One region of the Peribacillus sp. B-H-3 genome, then DNA from elsewhere that is predicted to be linked to it. Evidence: riboswitches for the same ligand, from Rfam matches in the RefSeq annotation. Region 1 holds a riboswitch; each other region holds the start of a gene.
The links. A riboswitch is a leader RNA that binds a small molecule or an ion and turns the genes downstream of it on or off. The one in region 1 is predicted to bind S-adenosylmethionine.
Positions count from the first base shown of each region.

Region 2: linked by a shared signal. The riboswitch ahead of metK (methionine adenosyltransferase) and the one ahead of ACN6MY_RS03195 (alpha/beta hydrolase) in region 1 are both predicted to bind S-adenosylmethionine.
Region 3: linked by a shared signal. The riboswitch ahead of ACN6MY_RS01215 (LLM class flavin-dependent oxidoreductase) and the one ahead of ACN6MY_RS03195 (alpha/beta hydrolase) in region 1 are both predicted to bind S-adenosylmethionine.

Region 1 covers NZ_CP183879.1:664,654-670,670, forward strand. The annotation lists gene ACN6MY_RS03180 (DUF2243 domain-containing protein) at 1-375, shown strand, start outside; gene ACN6MY_RS03185 (cytochrome c oxidase assembly protein) at 384-1,181, shown strand; gene ACN6MY_RS03190 (CsbD family protein) at 1,310-1,474, opposite strand; gene ACN6MY_RS03195 (alpha/beta hydrolase) at 1,538-2,293, opposite strand; SAM riboswitch class I at 2,362-2,462, opposite strand; SAM riboswitch class I at 2,709-2,826, shown strand; gene ACN6MY_RS03200 (methionine ABC transporter ATP-binding protein) at 2,987-4,003, shown strand; gene ACN6MY_RS03205 (methionine ABC transporter permease) at 3,993-4,661, shown strand; gene ACN6MY_RS03210 (MetQ/NlpA family ABC transporter substrate-binding protein) at 4,658-5,506, shown strand; gene ACN6MY_RS03215 (M20 family metallopeptidase) at 5,566-6,017, shown strand, end outside.
Region 2 covers NZ_CP183879.1:4,361,814-4,367,830, forward strand. The annotation lists gene ACN6MY_RS21675 (TIGR01212 family radical SAM protein) at 204-1,169, shown strand; gene ACN6MY_RS21680 (class I SAM-dependent methyltransferase) at 1,166-1,738, shown strand; gene ACN6MY_RS21685 (alpha/beta hydrolase) at 1,792-2,598, opposite strand; gene ACN6MY_RS21690 (gamma carbonic anhydrase family protein) at 2,727-3,248, shown strand; gene metK (methionine adenosyltransferase) at 3,411-4,613, opposite strand; SAM riboswitch class I at 4,848-5,006, opposite strand; gene pckA (phosphoenolpyruvate carboxykinase (ATP)) at 5,483-6,017, shown strand, end outside.
Region 3 covers NZ_CP183879.1:274,089-280,105, reverse strand. The annotation lists gene liaF (cell wall-active antibiotics response protein LiaF) at 1-599, shown strand, start outside; gene ACN6MY_RS01230 (sensor histidine kinase) at 596-1,642, shown strand; gene ACN6MY_RS01225 (response regulator) at 1,635-2,267, shown strand; gene ACN6MY_RS01220 (class I SAM-dependent methyltransferase) at 2,398-3,591, shown strand; SAM riboswitch class I at 3,675-3,781, shown strand; gene ACN6MY_RS01215 (LLM class flavin-dependent oxidoreductase) at 3,881-4,930, shown strand; gene ACN6MY_RS01210 (ATP-grasp domain-containing protein) at 4,969-5,919, shown strand; gene ACN6MY_RS01205 (ABC-F family ATP-binding cassette domain-containing protein) at 6,002-6,017, opposite strand, start outside.

The sequences.
Region 1 (6,017 bases):
CATCAGCTCCTGCACTGGCATCACTTTTATGACAAGTCCACTCTTGCTGTGGGACTGGTTTCTGATGGCCTGTTTCACGCGTTAAGCTGGTTTGCCACGATTGCTTCATTGTTCATGGTGGCTGACCTTCGCAGGCGAGAGGCTTGGCTGCGGACAAGGTGGTGGGGAGGTGTGCTGCTCGGAGCAGGTTTGTTTCAATTTTATGATGGCACTGTCCAGCATAAACTCATGGGATTGCACCAGATTCGTTATGTGTCAAACTTGTTCTTTTATGACGTGGTCTGGAATATCTTCGCGGTCGCTATTATTGTGATTGGAGCAGTAATCACCAGCAGAAAAGAAAAAGCCTCAAGTCAAGAGGAGAATATCTCGTGAATCATCACATGGAACACGCGAGTGGAAGTTCCCTAGGAATCATCTTTCCAGTGTTTCTCATCGTTCTCTTCTCGTTTTTGTATGTGGGTGCGGCCTATGTCCCGAATCGCCACAAACGGTTGCGTCAATGGCCGCTGCGCCGCTGTATCTTTTGGATTCTTGGTGTTTTTTGTACCATTTTTGCTGTCAGTGGTCCTCTGGCAGAACGGGCACATACTGATTTTAACTGCCATATGACTGCCCATCTCCTGCTTGGGATGCTTGCGCCTCTGCTCATTGCTCTGTCAGCTCCTATGACTCTTCTGCTGCGCACAGTCAAGATTTCTTTTGCCCGAAGGCTTACACGGCTTATGAAGATTAAAATCGTACACCTGTTTTTTCATCCCGTTGTGGCTGCTGTCCTGAATATTGGCGGCCTCTGGCTGCTTTACATGACAAATTTATACTATGTAATGCACGAGAATATGATATGGTATGTTGTCATACATATGCACATCTTCATCGCCGGGTATCTTTTCACCGTTTCCATGATTTATATGGATTTGGTCAGCTGCCGATACCCATTTGCTTATCGCGCGATAGTATTGGTGCTGGCGTCCGGTGGACACGGGATTTTATCAAAGTACATCTATGCATATCCACCCGCTGGTGTAGGGGAAGCCCAGGCAAAAACAGGGGGGATGCTCATGTACTATGGCGGGGATGCAATTGATCTCATCATGATTTTTATTTTTTGCCTGCAATGGTTTAGAGGCGCACGCCCTAAAGCATTTGCATCAGTAAGGCAGGGAGACTCCTTTATATAATAAAAAAAGCAGCCCTCCGAAAAAAATGGAGGGCTGCTTTTTACACCTGTGCGCATATAGAAATTTTATTCTTTATCGTAATACGGAAGCTGCAGATTTTCTGCAGCTTCCTAGTGTATGGTTTAGTATTAATCCTTTAGTTTGCCAATACCTTCTTGGATTTCGCCTTTTAACTTATCTTTCTTGCCTTCGCCCTGCATTCTTTTATCATCGCTGGCATTGCCCATTTGGTCCTTGGCTTCACCTTTTACTTTATTTACAGTACCTTTGACTTTATCAGATAAACCACTCATCTTTATCTTCCTCCTTCATTGGTTTACTTGTTATTTACCCGCAGAGGAGTCTGTTAAACAAAATTATGATGCCATTTCTTTCTTGGAATGTTCTTCAATAAAGCGAAGCGTATTTTTGATAATGTGTTCCTTATCATAATCAAGGGAGGCCACATGGTAAGACTGCCTAAGAGCGATGAGTTCTTTTTCAGGCGAAGCGGCCTGATCATAAAGATAAAATGAACATTCTGCCGGAACCACATGGTCTTCAACCGAATAAAACAAGAGCAGGGGACAGGTTGTTTTTTTAACGTTTTCACTAGTCAGATCCATAAGCGACAGCAGCTGTTTAATTGAGTGGAGCGGCACTTCTGGATAGGTGATTTCTTTTGCCGATGGATCCTTGATATCTGGTGAGCCATCCGGGACGAAAAGGGGGGACTGGACTTTTCGGTATTGCTCATATTGCGGCACCTTTAAAGCAGCGTTAACTGTAATGACGCCATCACAGCTTGTCTTCGAAGCCAAATCAATGGCCAGAGCCCCGCCCATGGACTGCCCCAGGATATAAACCCTCCTGCAGGTTTGCTGAAGAACGCAGTAGGCGTCTTCCAGGTTTTGAATCCAATCCTGATAAGAACAGGCTTTCAGGTCGCTCGCAGCAGATCCGTGCCCTTTTAAACGGGGTGCATAAACGGTATATCCCTTCTCGGCAAACTGGCTCCCTAAATATTCAACACTCTGAGGAGTCCCGTTAAAACCGTGGCAAATTAAAATTCCTGTAGAATTGCCGGGATGGAAAAAGGATTCAGCACCAGGAATAACAGGGGAAAATGACATTGCGAAAAAACTCCTTTCTAATATAAAAAACTTTCCTTGCCCGGCTGCAAAGAAAGTTTTTTAAACAAATCTTATCAGCCAAAGCAAATATGCTTTGCTGGTAGGAGCACCTTTCATGAGGCTGCTGTGAAGTCATTGAGCCAGATCTCTCGTTCACTCGTGATAATGGTATATGAAGTTTATAATTTACTATTCTTATTAATTTACTTGGTTTTATAATAACACGATATGATTTTTTTCGTCAACCGTTCCCTCTTTTATCTGTAAAATCTTGTTCTGAATTCTTTTTGAATACATAACCTAGAATGACGAAACGGAAATTTTTTATTGGGAATTTTAAAAAAATATTGACTTATCCCATAAGTCCACATAATATTGTAGTTACAAATTAAAAAACAATTGAATAATATGCTATTACTTATCCAGAGAGGTGGAGGGACTGGCCCTGCGAAACCTCGGCAACGGGTTTGCTTCTTATTGCAAATACCGTGCTAATTCCTGCAAATCGGTACAATCGGTTTGAAAGATAAGAAGTAGATCGGCTTATACATATAAACCCTTCTTCTTATCTGTCATGGATAAAAGAAGGGTTTTTTCGTTTCCGGAAGATTGATGAAAGGGGCGGCTTATATGTATATAACTGATTAAACTTATGAGAATACTAGGTTAAAAGCGCCATAGGAGGAATTAGAATTGATTGAAATCAGAAATGTTTCAAAGGTTTATCAGGGAAAAACCCCTATTCATGCACTAAATAATATTTCTCTGACAATAGATAAGGGGAATATATTTGGAATCATAGGATTTTCAGGAGCAGGAAAAAGCACGTTAATAAGATGTCTTAATCGGTTAGAGGAACCGACAGAAGGAACAATCAGCATTGATGGATTGGACTTGATGTCATTGAATGAAAATGAACTTAGGAAAACACGCAGGGAAATTGGGATGATTTTTCAGCATTTTAATCTGCTTTCTGCTAAAACCGTTTTTGACAATATTGCAATGCCCCTATATCTCCAGGGGGAAAAGAAGCGGGATGTTCAAAAAAAGGTGATGAATCTCATTGAATTTGTAGGACTCAGCGGAAAGGAAAATGTTTATCCGGGCCATCTGTCTGGCGGACAAAAACAGCGTGTCGGAATCGCCAGGGCCCTTGTGACAGATCCCCAAATCCTGCTTTGTGATGAAGCAACATCCGCATTGGATCCAGAAACAACAAGAAATGTTCTTGAACTGTTAAGAAAGGTAAATAAAGCTTACAGTATTACCATTGTCCTGATTACACATGAAATGAGTGTGATTCGTGATTTATGCGATAAGGTGGCGGTGATTGACGACGGGGAAATCGTTGAAGAAGGGACAGTTTATGATGTGTTTACTAATCCTCAGAAAAGAATTACCCGTAATTTCGTTAATACCGTTCTGCAAAATGAAATACCGCCTCATTTATCAAAAAAAATAAGAAGCGGGACCTATTACCGTCTTGTTTTTCTGGGAGAAAAAGCGGCACGCCCTTTACTATCGGAAGTTTCCAAGCAGTTTGATATTCATCTGAACATCCTGTATGGATCTATTACAGAGCTGCAGGAAAAACCATACGGAAATCTTTTTATTGCGATTGACGGGGAAATTGAGGAAAGAAATAAGGCCGTTCAATTTATCTTGAATAGCGGAATCGACATAAAGGAGGCCGAAGCGCATGGAGCTTAATTGGGAATTTTTCTGGCCCCAGTTTTTCCAGGCTTGTGAAGAGACGTTTCTCACTGTGTTTGGATCATTCATTTTTGGAACAATCATAGGACTGCCATTAGGCATCATTCTTGTGATCACGAGACCCGGACATATCATGGAAAATAAGGCTGTTTTTCTAGCCCTGAATACCATTGTGAATATAGTCCGTTCTGTACCCTTTATTATTCTTCTGGTTGCTATTATTCCATTTACAAGGCTTGTGACGGGGACATCAATAGGTGTAGCTGCAGCGATTGTACCTTTGTCCATTTTTGTAGGCCCGTATCTTGCAAGGCTGATTGAAAATTCCATGCTCGAGGTGGATAAAGGAGTCCTGGAAACAGCTCACGCAATGGGAGCCACAAAAATGCAGATTATCACTAAATTCATTATTCCAGAAGCAGTGCCATCATTGATACTTTCGTTTACTACAGCAACGATCGGGCTGATCGGTTCGACAGCAGCGGCGGGCGCAGTAGGTGCAGGGGGTCTTGGGAACCTGGCTATTACTTATGGCTATCAGCGCTTTATCACGGTCGTTATTGTCATTACAGTCGTATTGCTTATTGTTAGCGTTCAGCTTATTCAAAGCTTTGGAAATACATGGTCAAGATATGTGAGGAGGAAAAGAGGATGAAAAGATTAAGTATTATTTTCGCGGCAGTGGCAAGTTTGATATTGGTTTTAGGAGCATGCTCATCAAATTCAGCTTCCAAGGATGGAGGCACACGCACAATAAAAATAGGGATAAATGGTGACGACAATGATCTTTGGAGTCTTGTCCAAAAACAGGTAAAAGACGATGGAATCAACCTGAAGATTGTATCTTTTTCAGATTATGTCCAGCCTAATACAGCCTTAAATGATGGCAGCATTGATTTAAATTCTTTCCAGACCATCACTTATATGAATCAATTTAAAAAAGATCATAACCTCGATATTTCGGCAATCGGCTCCACAGTGATAGCGCCAATGGGGATTTATTCTAAAAAATATAAAAAGATAGAAGACATACCGGACGGAGCAACCATCACAATACCCGATGATGTAACCAATGCCGGGCGGGCTCTCAAGCTTTTGGCATCAGCTAAGCTTATTACACTGGTGGATAATTTTGATCCGAGAGGCAGTGTGGACCAAATCAAAGACAATCCGAAGCACTTGAATATCAAACCGATTGCAGCCGGACAAACGGCAAGATCGCTTGAAGATGTGGGAGCGGCTGTCATTAACAATGGATTTGCCGTGCAAGCCGGCCTGAAGCCTTCCAAAGACCCTCTTTATAAGGAAGATCCGAATGACAAAGCGGCCCAGCCTTATATCAACGTAATTGCTGCTGCAACAAAAAATAAAAAGGATAAAGATTTCCTTAAAATCGTAAAAGCATATCAGTCGAAAGCAGTTCACGATTACATCATCAAACGCGATAAAGGTGCCACGGTGCCAGTAGTAACCTCGATAGATAAAATTAAAAACTTATAGGATGAAATCTTTTTTGCTGGCCAGCTCAAATATAAAGTTAAGAGAGAGGAGAGGTTTATATGACAGTAGTAGTTGAAACACAAAGAGATTTGATTGTGAGAAGCATTGAGGATGGCAGGGATAGATATATAGAAGCAAGCCATAACATCCACGAAAATCCTGAAATAGGAAACCAGGAATATTTTGCGTCTGATACATTAACTAATATCCTGGAGGAAGCTGGCTTTGAAGTGACAAGAAATGTCGCCGGGCATGAAACGGGCTTTATAGCAAGAAAATCCTCAGGAAAACCGGGCCCCTCCATTGCGTTTTTAGCAGAATATGATGCTTTGCCGGGACTTGGGCATGCCTGCGGCCACAATATTATTGGAACGACGAGTATTGCTGCTGGAATTGCTTTATCAAAAGTGGTTGAGGAAACCGGCGGAGAAGCAGTGGTTTTCGGTACCCCTGCAGAAGAAGGAGGCCCTAATGGAAGTGCAAAGGGGAGCTTCGTTAAACATGGCTTGCT
Region 2 (6,017 bases), 970 kb from region 1:
CTAGGCGCTGGAGCTGGATTAACAAAAAGCGCAAGCGCCTGAATAGCAGATCAAAGACTAAGAACGCCGCGTCCTGCGGCAACGTCTTTGTGACCCCCGTCCAGGGGGCCTCCGACCTGCATAAGACGGCATCAGAATAGAAGGCGTGCAGTAAAAAGAAACAATATAACCAAGGCAAAGCCAAGGTTTGGGAGGTTTTTGATATGTCCGGGAGTAACCCGTTTATATATGCTTCAGATGATAAGAGGTATCATACGTGGAATTACCACCTCAGACAGGAGTTCGGCCACAAGGTTTTCAAGGTGGCGCTTGATGGCGGGTTTGACTGTCCAAACCGTGATGGTACAGTGGCACATGGCGGCTGCACCTTCTGCAGTGCGGCTGGATCTGGTGATTTTGCCGGAAACAGGGCAGAAGATCTTGAAGTCCAATTCAAAAAAATCAGCGAGAAGATGCACGATAAGTGGAAGGATGGCAAGTATATGGCCTACTTCCAGGCATTTACGAACACTCATGCTCCTCTTGAAGAATTAAAGGAAAAATATGAGCTTGTTCTTAAACAGGAAGGTGTGGTTGGCCTATCCATTGCCACAAGGCCGGACTGCCTTCCTGATGATGTTGTTGAGTATCTTGCCGAACTGAATCAGCGCACATATCTATGGGTGGAGCTCGGGCTTCAGACCGTGCATGAAAAAACAGCAGAGCTGATTAACCGCGCCCATGATTTTGAATGCTATAAAACAGGGGTAAGCAAGCTGAGAAAGCATGGAATCCGGGTGTGCACCCATATCATCAACGGCCTTCCGCAAGAGTCGGCAGAAATGATGATGGAAACAGCACGTGAAGCAGCAAAACTAGATGTTCAGGGCATTAAAATTCATCTTCTGCATCTTCTAAAGGGTACGCCAATGATAAAGCAATATGAAAAAGGACTGCTCGAATTTTTATCTTTTGATGATTATATAAGCCTTGTTGCAGATCAGCTTGAAATCATCCCGCCCGAAATGATCATCCACAGAATTACAGGCGACGGTCCCATCGAACTGATGGTTGGCCCAATGTGGAGCCTTAACAAGTGGAAGGTGTTAAACGCAATAGACGCAGAGCTTAAAAGACGGGACAGCTGGCAGGGTAAATTTCACAAACAGGTTCTTGAGGCGCAGCCATGAAACTGAAAAAAAACCTGCCGTTTGCACAATCATTGCTCCAAACGGCCATTGCGCCTGGTGACATCGCAATCGACGGTACTGCCGGCAATGGCCATGACACCGTCTACCTTGCAGGGCTCACAGGAAAAGATGGACATGTTTACGGATTTGATATTCAAAAAGAAGCAATTGAACATACCTCAAAGAAACTTGCCGATGCCAATCTGGATCATCAATGCACACTTTTCCAGACAGGGCATCAGCATATCACCGCCAATATTCCCAAAAAGCACTTCGGCAAAATCACTGGAGCAATTTTTAATTTAGGCTATCTGCCAGGCGGCGATAAAACGATTGTAACCATGGCATCGACAACCATTCCGGCCATTAAACAGCTGCTTGATATCATGGCCCCTGAAGGAATCATTGTTTTGGTCATTTATCACGGCCATCCCGGGGGAGCACGGGAGAAAGAGGAAATCCTGGAGTTTGCAGCCGGCCTGGATCAGCAAAAAGCCCATGTCCTGCAATACAGTTTTATCAACCAGGTGAACAGCCCGCCATTTGTTATAGCCATCGAAAAAAGATAAAAAGGTTTGCCAGCCCGGATCAGGGCAGGCAAACCTTTTTAATTGGATGTACATTACTGCATAATATAACCTAGTGCCCTTAGTCTGTTCTCCACAAACCCAAGGGCATATCGGAACACATCTTCTCTTTCAGGCTCATTAAATATTTCATGATACAGGCCCGGCCATTCTTTAAACTGCTTTTCGCTGCAAAGATTGTAATTGAACCACTCACGCACAAGGCGCTTGTCCACAATTTTATCATCTCCGCCCTGCATGACAAGAAGGGGAAGATCCTCAAATTCAGGAATTTCTTCAAACGCTTCTTTCATTGCGTTAAGCAGTTCCCTATACCAGCGGACAGAAACCTTCGTTACAAAAAGAGAATCATTAAGATCAGATTCTTTGATATCATCATTTCTAGTTGCTAACTCGGGTGTAAGCCCTGCATCTATTCTTAATTTAGGAAATGTAATATTAAGCCCTCGGGAGAGAGCATTCATAAGCTTTGAAGGATGCAATGCCAGACCGAGACATGGAGATGACAGGATTACACCGGCAAGATCCAGCTCTTCCTCCTGCAGCAGGCGGATTGCAACAAGGCCGCCCATACTATGTCCAAGCAAAAATACCGGCAGGGAATAACTATATGCTTCCTCAATCCAGCCTCTTACTTCATATAAATATTGGTCAAAGGATTCAATATGCCCCCGAAAGGCTCTGGTCGTCATGCCCTGGCCCGGAAGATCTCCCATGATTACATGGTATCCTGATGACCTCCACATCTGAGACAGCCATTTATAGCGCCCATGATGCTCCATTGCACCATGGATCATGACAATTACACCTTTGGCGCTGCCTTCAGCCTCCCATTTCCACATACAGAAAATCCTCCTTAAAATATCTATTCTAGTTGTATTATTGCTTCAATTGCAGAATGTAATGATAACATTTGATATTATATAATCATACATAAAAAACACTCGCTTCGGAAAGGATTTGATTCTTCATGACTATTTACCCATACAAAGGAAAGATACCCGAGATTCATGAAAGCGTTTATCTTGCGGATTACTCAATCATAACCGGAGATGTGAAAATCGGAGAGGAAACGTCCATCTGGTTCAACACGGTCATCCGCGGGGATGTGGCTCCGACAGTCATAGGCAAAAAGGTCAGTATCCAGGACAACAGCGTTCTGCATCAAAGTCCAGGAAATCCACTTATCATTGAAGATGAAGTGACAGTCGGACATCAGGTTACTTTGCACAGCTGTATACTCCGCAGAGGCTCGCTCATCGGGATGGGCTCCATCGTGCTGGACGGAGCGGAAGTCGGCGAAGGTGCATTCATTGGGGCAGGCAGCCTGGTGCCTCAAGGAAAAACCATTCCTCCTAACATGCTCGCTTTTGGCAGGCCCGCTAAAGTGATCCGGGAATTAACAGAAGAAGATAAAAAAGATATGGAGCGGATTGTCCGGGAATATGCAGAAAAAGGACAGTATTATAAGCATGCTGAAGCCATCGAATAAACATTTTATTATTATTCTTAATACTGGCATAAAATAATCTGACTTTTAAAAGTTAATCTCCCATGAGTTCTGTGAGGCAATCCCAAGTTTACGGAAACAGCCAAAACAAAAAGCTGCCCTCAAAGGCCAGATTCCGGTCTTTAAGGACAGCTTTTTCCTATTTTACGCTTGAGAAGCTTGTTCTTTTAAAGAATCAGCTTTATCAGTACGTTCCCAAGGAAGATCTACGTCAGTACGGCCAAAGTGTCCGTATGCTGCAGTCTGCTTGTAAATCGGGCGGCGAAGATCCAGCATTTTGATGATTCCTGCTGGGCGCAAATCAAAGTTGCTGCGCACAAGATCAACCAAAACATCTTCGCTGATGGTTCCTGTTCCAAATGTATCTACTGAAATGGAAACTGGCTGAGCTACACCGATAGCGTATGCAAGCTGCACTTCAACCTTATCTGCAAGACCTGCAGCAACCAGGTTCTTTGCAACATAACGGGCTGCATATGCTGCTGAACGGTCAACTTTTGTAGCGTCTTTTCCAGAGAAAGCACCGCCGCCGTGGCGTGCATAACCGCCGTAAGTATCTACGATGATTTTGCGTCCTGTTAGACCTGCATCCCCTTGAGGCCCGCCAATTACAAAACGGCCAGTCGGGTTAATGAAATATTTTGTATCCTCATCAATCAATTCACTAGGAACCACGGGATTAATGACATGTTCTTTTAAGTCGCTTTGGATTTGCTCTAAGCTGACTTCAGGAGCATGCTGGGTAGAGATAACGATTGTGTCGATGCGGACTGGTTTATTGTTCTCATCATACTCAACAGTTACCTGTGTTTTGCCGTCCGGGCGAAGGTAATCAAGAACTTCGTCTTTTCGGACTTGAGTCAATCTGTGTGAAAGCTTGTGTGCCAGTGAAATCGGAAGAGGCATAAGCTCTTTGGTTTCATTGCAGGCAAAACCGAACATTAAGCCTTGGTCTCCTGCTCCGATTGCTTCGATTTCTTCATCAGACATTTGTCCTTCACGTGCTTCCAATGCCTGGTCAACACCTTGTGCAATATCTGCAGACTGTTCATCGATTGAACTTAAAACTGCACAAGTTTGGGCATCAAAGCCGAATTTGGCGCGTGTATAGCCAATTCCTGCAATGGTGTCACGCACAATTTTAGGGATGTCTACATATGTAGACGTAGTAATTTCGCCTGCAACCAGTACTAAACCTGTTGTAACTGAGGTTTCACAAGCAACACGGGCATTTGCATCTTTTTCAAGAATTGCATCTAGTATAGAATCTGAAATTTGGTCACAAATCTTATCCGGATGGCCTTCTGTAACAGATTCAGAAGTAAATAGACGACGTTTCTTTGACATCTTATTTCCTCCTTAGAGTATGGTATGTTTTAGTTTTGAGCCGGCAGGATTTCACTGCCTTTTCATCACTTGTTTTGACGGAGCTCATTCCCTTATTAGTTCCAATAATAAATGCAGAAAAATAACAATATGACACTCACATGCACTCTTTCATTAGAACAAAGGCATGAAAAATGCATAAAAACCTTTCCAGGTTGGTGAGGAAAGGTTTGTTGTCTGACATCTATCCTTTCACTCTTATCGTTCAAGGGTTTCTTAGCCTTGCATCAGGTTAGCACCATCGCTAAAATTCCACTTGTTATAATCATCCAAATCATTCAGATGAGTCAAGTTTAATAATAGCAGGTTGCTGGGTTTCATCGGGCCTGTCCCTCCGCCAACTCGGGATAAGAGAATCCGTACAAGGTAAAATAATAACGTAAGAAGTCGAATCATGTCAACTCTTTTTTCTTGTCATTTCCGCCCTGATTGTTCGATCATCGTACGGTGTGATCGATCCCCTCTTTTTTTATTTCCAGCAAGTCCTGTTTCATTCTGCCCGGCCGCTTATTCTATAATTCAATCTTTGTTTAGGCCTATGTTTATTTTCTCCTCACTTTTTTAGCAAAGTCTGGTGGTATAAGACGCCGCCGGCAGTGGAAAAATCAGGCAAGTTTCACAGTCATAATTTACTCAATTCACCCTTCAAACAACGCAGAATTCCCGGGTCAAACAGGCAAAATCCCCTGTCTTTAAACTTTCCAAAACCATCAAATTTAGTCATTAAAAAAAGGCCATAAAAAGTTAGTGATTAGTATAGATTAATAGTCTTAATGTGTTATACTATTTTATATTGAACATTAAATATGATAAAGGAAGGTACCTCTTACATGAATTCCGTAGACATTTCAAATGAACTGCATCAACTATTATCCGGAAGCAACGTACATGTACAGCTTTCTGTTCCGCAGCTTGTGGAAAAAGTATTAAACCGCAAAGAAGGAGTCCTTACTTCAACCGGTGCCGTGAAAGCGCAAACAGGAAAATATACGGGACGCTCACCAAGAGATAAATATATAGTAAAGGAAGATTCAGTCACTGATAAAGTGGACTGGGGCACTGTCAATCAGCCGATTGCCAAAGAAGTCTTCCTTAAGCTTTATGATAAAGTAATCAGCCATTTAAAAGAAAAAGAAGAAGTTTTTGTTTTCAAAGGCTTTGCAGGTGCTGATGAAAAGACCCGCCTGCCTATTCAAATCATAAACGAATATGCCTGGCACAATTTGTTTGCCCATCAATTATTCATCCGGCCAAATGAAGAAGAGCTGCGCGGACATAATTCTGAATTCACTGTTATCTCAGCCCCGGATTTCAAAGCAGATCCGGAACTTGACGGTACACTTACGGAAACCTTTATTATTATTT
Region 3 (6,017 bases), 390 kb from region 1:
TTGGCAAAAAAAAGTATCATCGTGCAATAGGGAAAATGCTGTTTTGGATAGGTCTATTCAGTACGGTTGTAATTGTGCTGCAGATGATTGTCTTTAAATTTTTTATTTTAGCTATTCTTGCTTATCTTTTATACACTTTTTATCAATCGAAAAAGAATCCGGATCATATCAATCCGGTACTGATAGAGTCTAAGAATTGCGGCCAGGAGCCGCTGATCAAGAAGAATTCTCTTTTTGAAAACAAGCTGTTCGGAGGCAGGAAGACGCCTGACCATGTTTATGAATGGAATGATGTGAACATACAGACCGGGATTGGTGATACTGTCATTGATCTGAGCAATACAATTCTTCCTAAAGGAGACACCTTCATTTCCATCCGGGGTATTGCGGGAAATGTCCGCATTTTAGTTCCATATGATATGGAAGTGAGCATTCACCACTCTGTCATTGCTGGAAGTACGTCGGTTTTCAATAACCAGGACAGAAAAATTTTTAATAGTATTCTTTCCTTCCAGACACCTGGATTTAATGAGGCAGAACAGAAAATTGCCATCATCACCTCATTGCTTATCGGAGATTTAGAGGTGAAGCGGATATGAGCATTCTTATCCGGCAGATTATCAGGAGTGCGGCCATTTCTTTCGCTATGTCGATCCTATTGCCTTCGCTTGTGTTTTTTATATATCCGCTGTCCGATTGGTCACTGTTATGGAACAGGAAAATCATGAATTTCCCATTTGCGCTCTTTTTGCCGATTACCAGTGTTATTCTTGGTGTCCTCTATGGAGCCATTTCGGGTGTTTACTGGAAAAGGCAGCTTGCTGAAGTGGGGGATGAGTTATATAAAATATCACAAGGCTCTGCATCTTCCTTTGAAGGAAACACACAAGTCCAGGAGTTTGCCAGAATTTCAGCACAGCTTGAAAATGTGCGCCGGCATATCGCTGAACGGGCCAAATCGGTTCAAAAGCTGTCCAATGAAAAAGTGAAAGATCAGGAAAAATATATTCAGGAAATTATTTCGCAGGAAAGAAACCGCCTGGCAAGGGAGCTCCATGATTCAGTCAGCCAGCAGCTGTTTGCCGCCTCGATGCTCATGTCAGCCATAACCGAAAGCAGGCAGGATACTGACAGCAATGAAATGAAGCAGCTTAAGCTAACAGAGAGTGTCATTCATCAGTCACAGCTTGAAATGCGGGCACTTCTCCTTCATTTGCGCCCGGTGCCGCTAAGAGGCAAATCCCTGCAAGAGGGCATTACCTCATTGCTTGGGGAGCTCGTTCAAAAAGTTCCGATGAAAATCACATGGAAGATAGAGCCTGTTTCCATGGACAGGGGGATAGAGGATCATTTATTCCGCATTCTTCAGGAGTCTGTTTCCAATACCCTAAGGCATGCCAAAGCTTCATCACTTGAGGTTTCATTAATATCAAGAGACGGCCTGATTATCTTTATAATTGCAGATGACGGCTGCGGCTTCCGCTCAGAAAACTCCAAAGCAGGTTCTTATGGGCTTCATAATATGCAGGAGCGTGCAGCGGAAATTGGCGGCACAATGAAAATAGTCAGTGTGATCAATAAAGGAACAAGGCTCGAAGTAAAAGTGCCATTAATTTCTACAGGAGGTGAAGATATTGATTAAAGTATTGCTTGTAGATGATCATGAAATGGTAAGAATAGGGGTATCTTCTTATTTATCTATGCAGGCTGATATAGAAGTGATCGGCGAGGCAGATGATGGCGGTGCAGCAGTCAGGCTGGCACTTGAACTGCGGCCGGATATTATATTAATGGATCTTGTCATGAAAGAAATGGACGGGATTGAGGCAACCAGATTGATTATTGAAAAATGGCCGGAAGCAAAAATCATTATTGTCACAAGTTTTCTGGATGATGAAAAGGTGTACCCAGCTCTTGAAGCAGGAGCTTACAGCTATATGCTGAAAACCTCCAGGGCAAGTGATATAGCAGAGGCAGTGCGTTCTACCTACCATGGCCATTCCGTGCTGGAACCGGAAGTTACAGGCAAAATGATGAAAAAAATGAGAACACCAGCTGTGCGGCTTCTCCATGAACAGCTCACAAACAGGGAAATGGAAATTTTGCTGCTGATAGCACAGGGGAAAACCAATCAGGAAATCGCAGACGAACTATATATCGCCCTGAAAACCGCAAAGGTGCATGTTAGCAATATTTTGAGCAAACTGGAAGTGCAGGATCGCACACAGGCCGTCATTTATGCATTCAAGCATGCACTGGTGAAATAACAGGGAAAACTGGAGACTCTTTATAAAAGGCGGTCTCTTACATAAAATGAAGATTCTCTAAGCGGAAATATATTACCCGCTATAGCAGGATGAAAACGAAACAGGCTTTGACAAAAATGGAGGATAGGATATGGAAGACAACACTTATTATACTGACATCCTTCAAATAGGCTCTCTTTTAAACCATGCGGGAATACCCTATGAATTTACCGGGGCTTCAGCACTATTGCTGCAGGGGGTCATTCTGGAGGATGAAGATAAAATAACCGTAAGCGTACAATGGGATCTGCTTCAGCAGGCATATAGCCTTTTTGAAACCTTCCAGCCTTCTCAACTCGTGAAAACGCCGGAAAAGGCAGAGTTTCATCTTAAGATCAACCATATCGAAGCGGTAATAAGCTTCTTTTACAATACCACTGTTAAAACGGATCCATACCGGATAGCCATTCCGCATGGCGGCGAAGAGATCTGGTGCCGTTCACTTTACAGCCATTTATATGATAAAGAAATGAATAGATTCAGCAGCAGCATCCACGCCCATCTATTGAAGCAGCAGCAGGGGTTCACCGAGCATAATGAGCAGGCCTGGAACCAGAATAATTATCTGGCGCTTATTAACAGGTACGGACGCCCGGAAGATATGGCAGAAAAAATCAGGCAGAACCCTGCTTGGAGGCTGCATCCCTTCTATAAGTATTTAGGTGAACTTAATGGAAAGAAAGTAGCCCATTTGATGGGGTCAAATGGAGTGAAAGCAGCAGCACTGGCATTACTGGGTGCAGAGGTTACGGTGGCTGATTTTTCAAAAGAAAATAAAGCATTCGCAGAAGAACTGGCTGCTTCCTGCGGGGTCGATATAAACTATATCGTTTCAGATGTTCTTTCGCTGCCTCAAGCAGAGCTTGGCGGAAAATATGATCTTGTTTTAATGGAGCTTGGCGTTCTGCATTATGTAATCGACCTCCAGCCGTTAGCAGAGGTTATCGGGGGCTTGCTGAAGAAGGGCGGAAGGTTTGTCCTTCATGAGTTTCATCCTATTTCGACAAAGCTGATTTCATCTTCAGGAAAAAAACATAAAGTAACCGGCAATTATTTTGATCCAGAGATAGAAAATAATAGAGTGGCATTTACCAAGCATATGCCCGAGCAAGAGCAGGAAAGCCTGTCAAATGTTGTCCAAAGAAAATGGTCCATGGGCGAGCTGATTACGGCTATTGGCCAATCAGGGCTTGTTATTAAGGTGCTGGAGGAGGAGCCGAATCATAAAATCCACGATATCGGGCTTCCAAAAACCTACACACTTGTCTGTGAAAAAACATATTAATGTATTATTGAAAATTATCTAACAATAAAGTTGACGGATTACCAAGTTTCGTAGTAGGATTAATTTATGTAAAAATTGAATAGTACTTATCGAGAGAGGTGGAGGGACTGGCCCTTTGAAGCCCGGCAGCCGCTGACATAGTCAGAATGGTGCCAATTCCAGCAGAGTCATGCACTCTGGCAGATAAGCAGGGGATAAATCGAAACTTCTTCTTATCGGGGGAAGTTTTTTTGTTTGTTTTCTTTTATTCAAGATGCAGGCAGAATTGACTGGAAAAGGAGATAGAGAGATGAAATTTGGATTTTGGCTACCCATCTTTGGCGGATGGCTTCGGAATGTAGATAATGAAAACATGCCGCCAACTTTTGAATATGCAAAGACTGTCATCCAGGCTGCAGAACAGTGGGGATATGATACGACATTGATTGCCGAACTTTACTTGAATGATATAAAAGGGCCTGAACAAGACTCCCTTGAGGCCTGGACTACAGCAGCAGGGCTTGCTGCAGTGACCGAAAAAATTGAAATTATGACCGCAGTCAGGCCTGGATTCCATAATCCGGCTGTTACAGCAAAAATGGCGGCGAATATCGATCAGATCAGCAATGGCCGATTCACGCTGAATATTGTTTCTGCCTGGTGGGAGGAAGAGGCTCGCCAGTATGGGGGGATCTTTACGGCCCATGACGAACGATATGACCGCACGGAAGAATTCATTGATGTTATTAAGGGCTTATGGAAAGAAGATACCTTTTCCTATAAGGGAAAGTACTATGATATCAAAGACGCCCATTTAAACCCAAAACCGGTGCAGCGGCCTAATCCAATCCTATATGCCGGCGGTGAAAGTGAACGCGGTAAGCAGGTGATAACTGAAAAATGTGACGCATATGTGATGCACGGCGGAACAGTTGAAGAAATCAGCGCTAAAATTCGAGGAATGAAGGAAAGACGGGCAGAAGCCGGAAAACAGCCATTCTCTTCTTTTGGACTGGCCGCCTATGTTATCTGCAGGGACAGTGAAGAAGAAGCACAGGAAGAACTTAAGAGAATTACGGATGTAAAAGAATCAAACGCATATGCCGGATATAATGATTTCGTCAATAAATCGCAGCTTGAGCAGCAGGTCAAGCTTTATGATTATTCTGTTTCCAACAGGGGATTGCGCCCGAACCTGATTGGAACTCCAGAACAGATTGCAGATCGTATCATTGAATTTGAAGAAGCGGGAATAGATTTGCTTTTGCTTCAGTTTTCACCGCAGCTGGAAGAAATGGAGCGTTTCGCGAAAAAGGTAAAACCGCTTGTGGAGAAAAAACGCCAAAAAACAAAAGCCTGACGGTCAAGTTTTGAGCTATATAACAGGAGGCTATAATAATGAGCAAAATATACATCATTCACGAAAACAGCGAATGGACAGAGCATCTGACAAACAGATTGAATGAACTGAACCTGTCTTATGAAGAGTGGCATCTTGACCACGGACTGGTGGATTTATCCCAGGAGCCGCCGGAGGGCGTATTTTACAGCAGGATGAGCGCTTCTTCCCATACAAGGGGTCACCGTTTTGCGCCTGAGCTTACCGAGGCAGTCTTGGCATGGCTTGAGCAACACGGACGGAAGGTCCTGAACGGCAGCCGGGCTCTCCGATTGGAAGTGAGCAAGGCCAATCAGTACACCGCGCTTGCCAGCCACGGCATTAAAACACCTAAAACCATAGCGGCAGCCGGGAGAGATATGATTATAGAAGCAGCCGGGAAATTGGGTGCAGAATCTTTTATCACCAAGCATAACCGTGCCGGAAAGGGACTTGGTGTTCAGCTGTTCCATTCCATTGATGCACTGAAGCAATATGTGGATGGCCCTGATTTTGAAGAACCGGTCGATGGCATTACACTGATTCAGGAATATATCAAATCCCCTGAGCCATATATCACCCGCTGTGAATTTGTTGGCGGAAAATTTGTGTATGCTGTCCGTGTCGACACTTCTGAGGGCTTTGAGCTGTGCCCGGCGGACGCATGCCAGATTGGCGATTTATTCTGCCCTGTTGGGGAGGAAGTTCCTGAAAAGCCTAAGTTCCAAGTTATTGAAGACTTCCGGGAGCCCATTATCGAGCAATACGAAACTTTCCTGAAAGAAAATCAAATTGCTGTTGCCGGGATTGAATTTATCAGAAACAGTGAAGGGGAAATCTTCACATATGACATTAATACAAATACAAATTATAACAGCGATGCAGAAAAAGCGGCAGGGAAATTTGGCATGCTGGAATTAGCCAGGCTATTGGGTAAAGAACTGAAAATAGTTGAACCAGCCCGTTTATAAGATATAAATTCTGCTATAACAAAAACCATCTTTGGAGCACCCAAAGATGGTTTTTGTTATAGCAGTTAAGGCTATAAAAGAGTCAGCTTTGGGCTTCA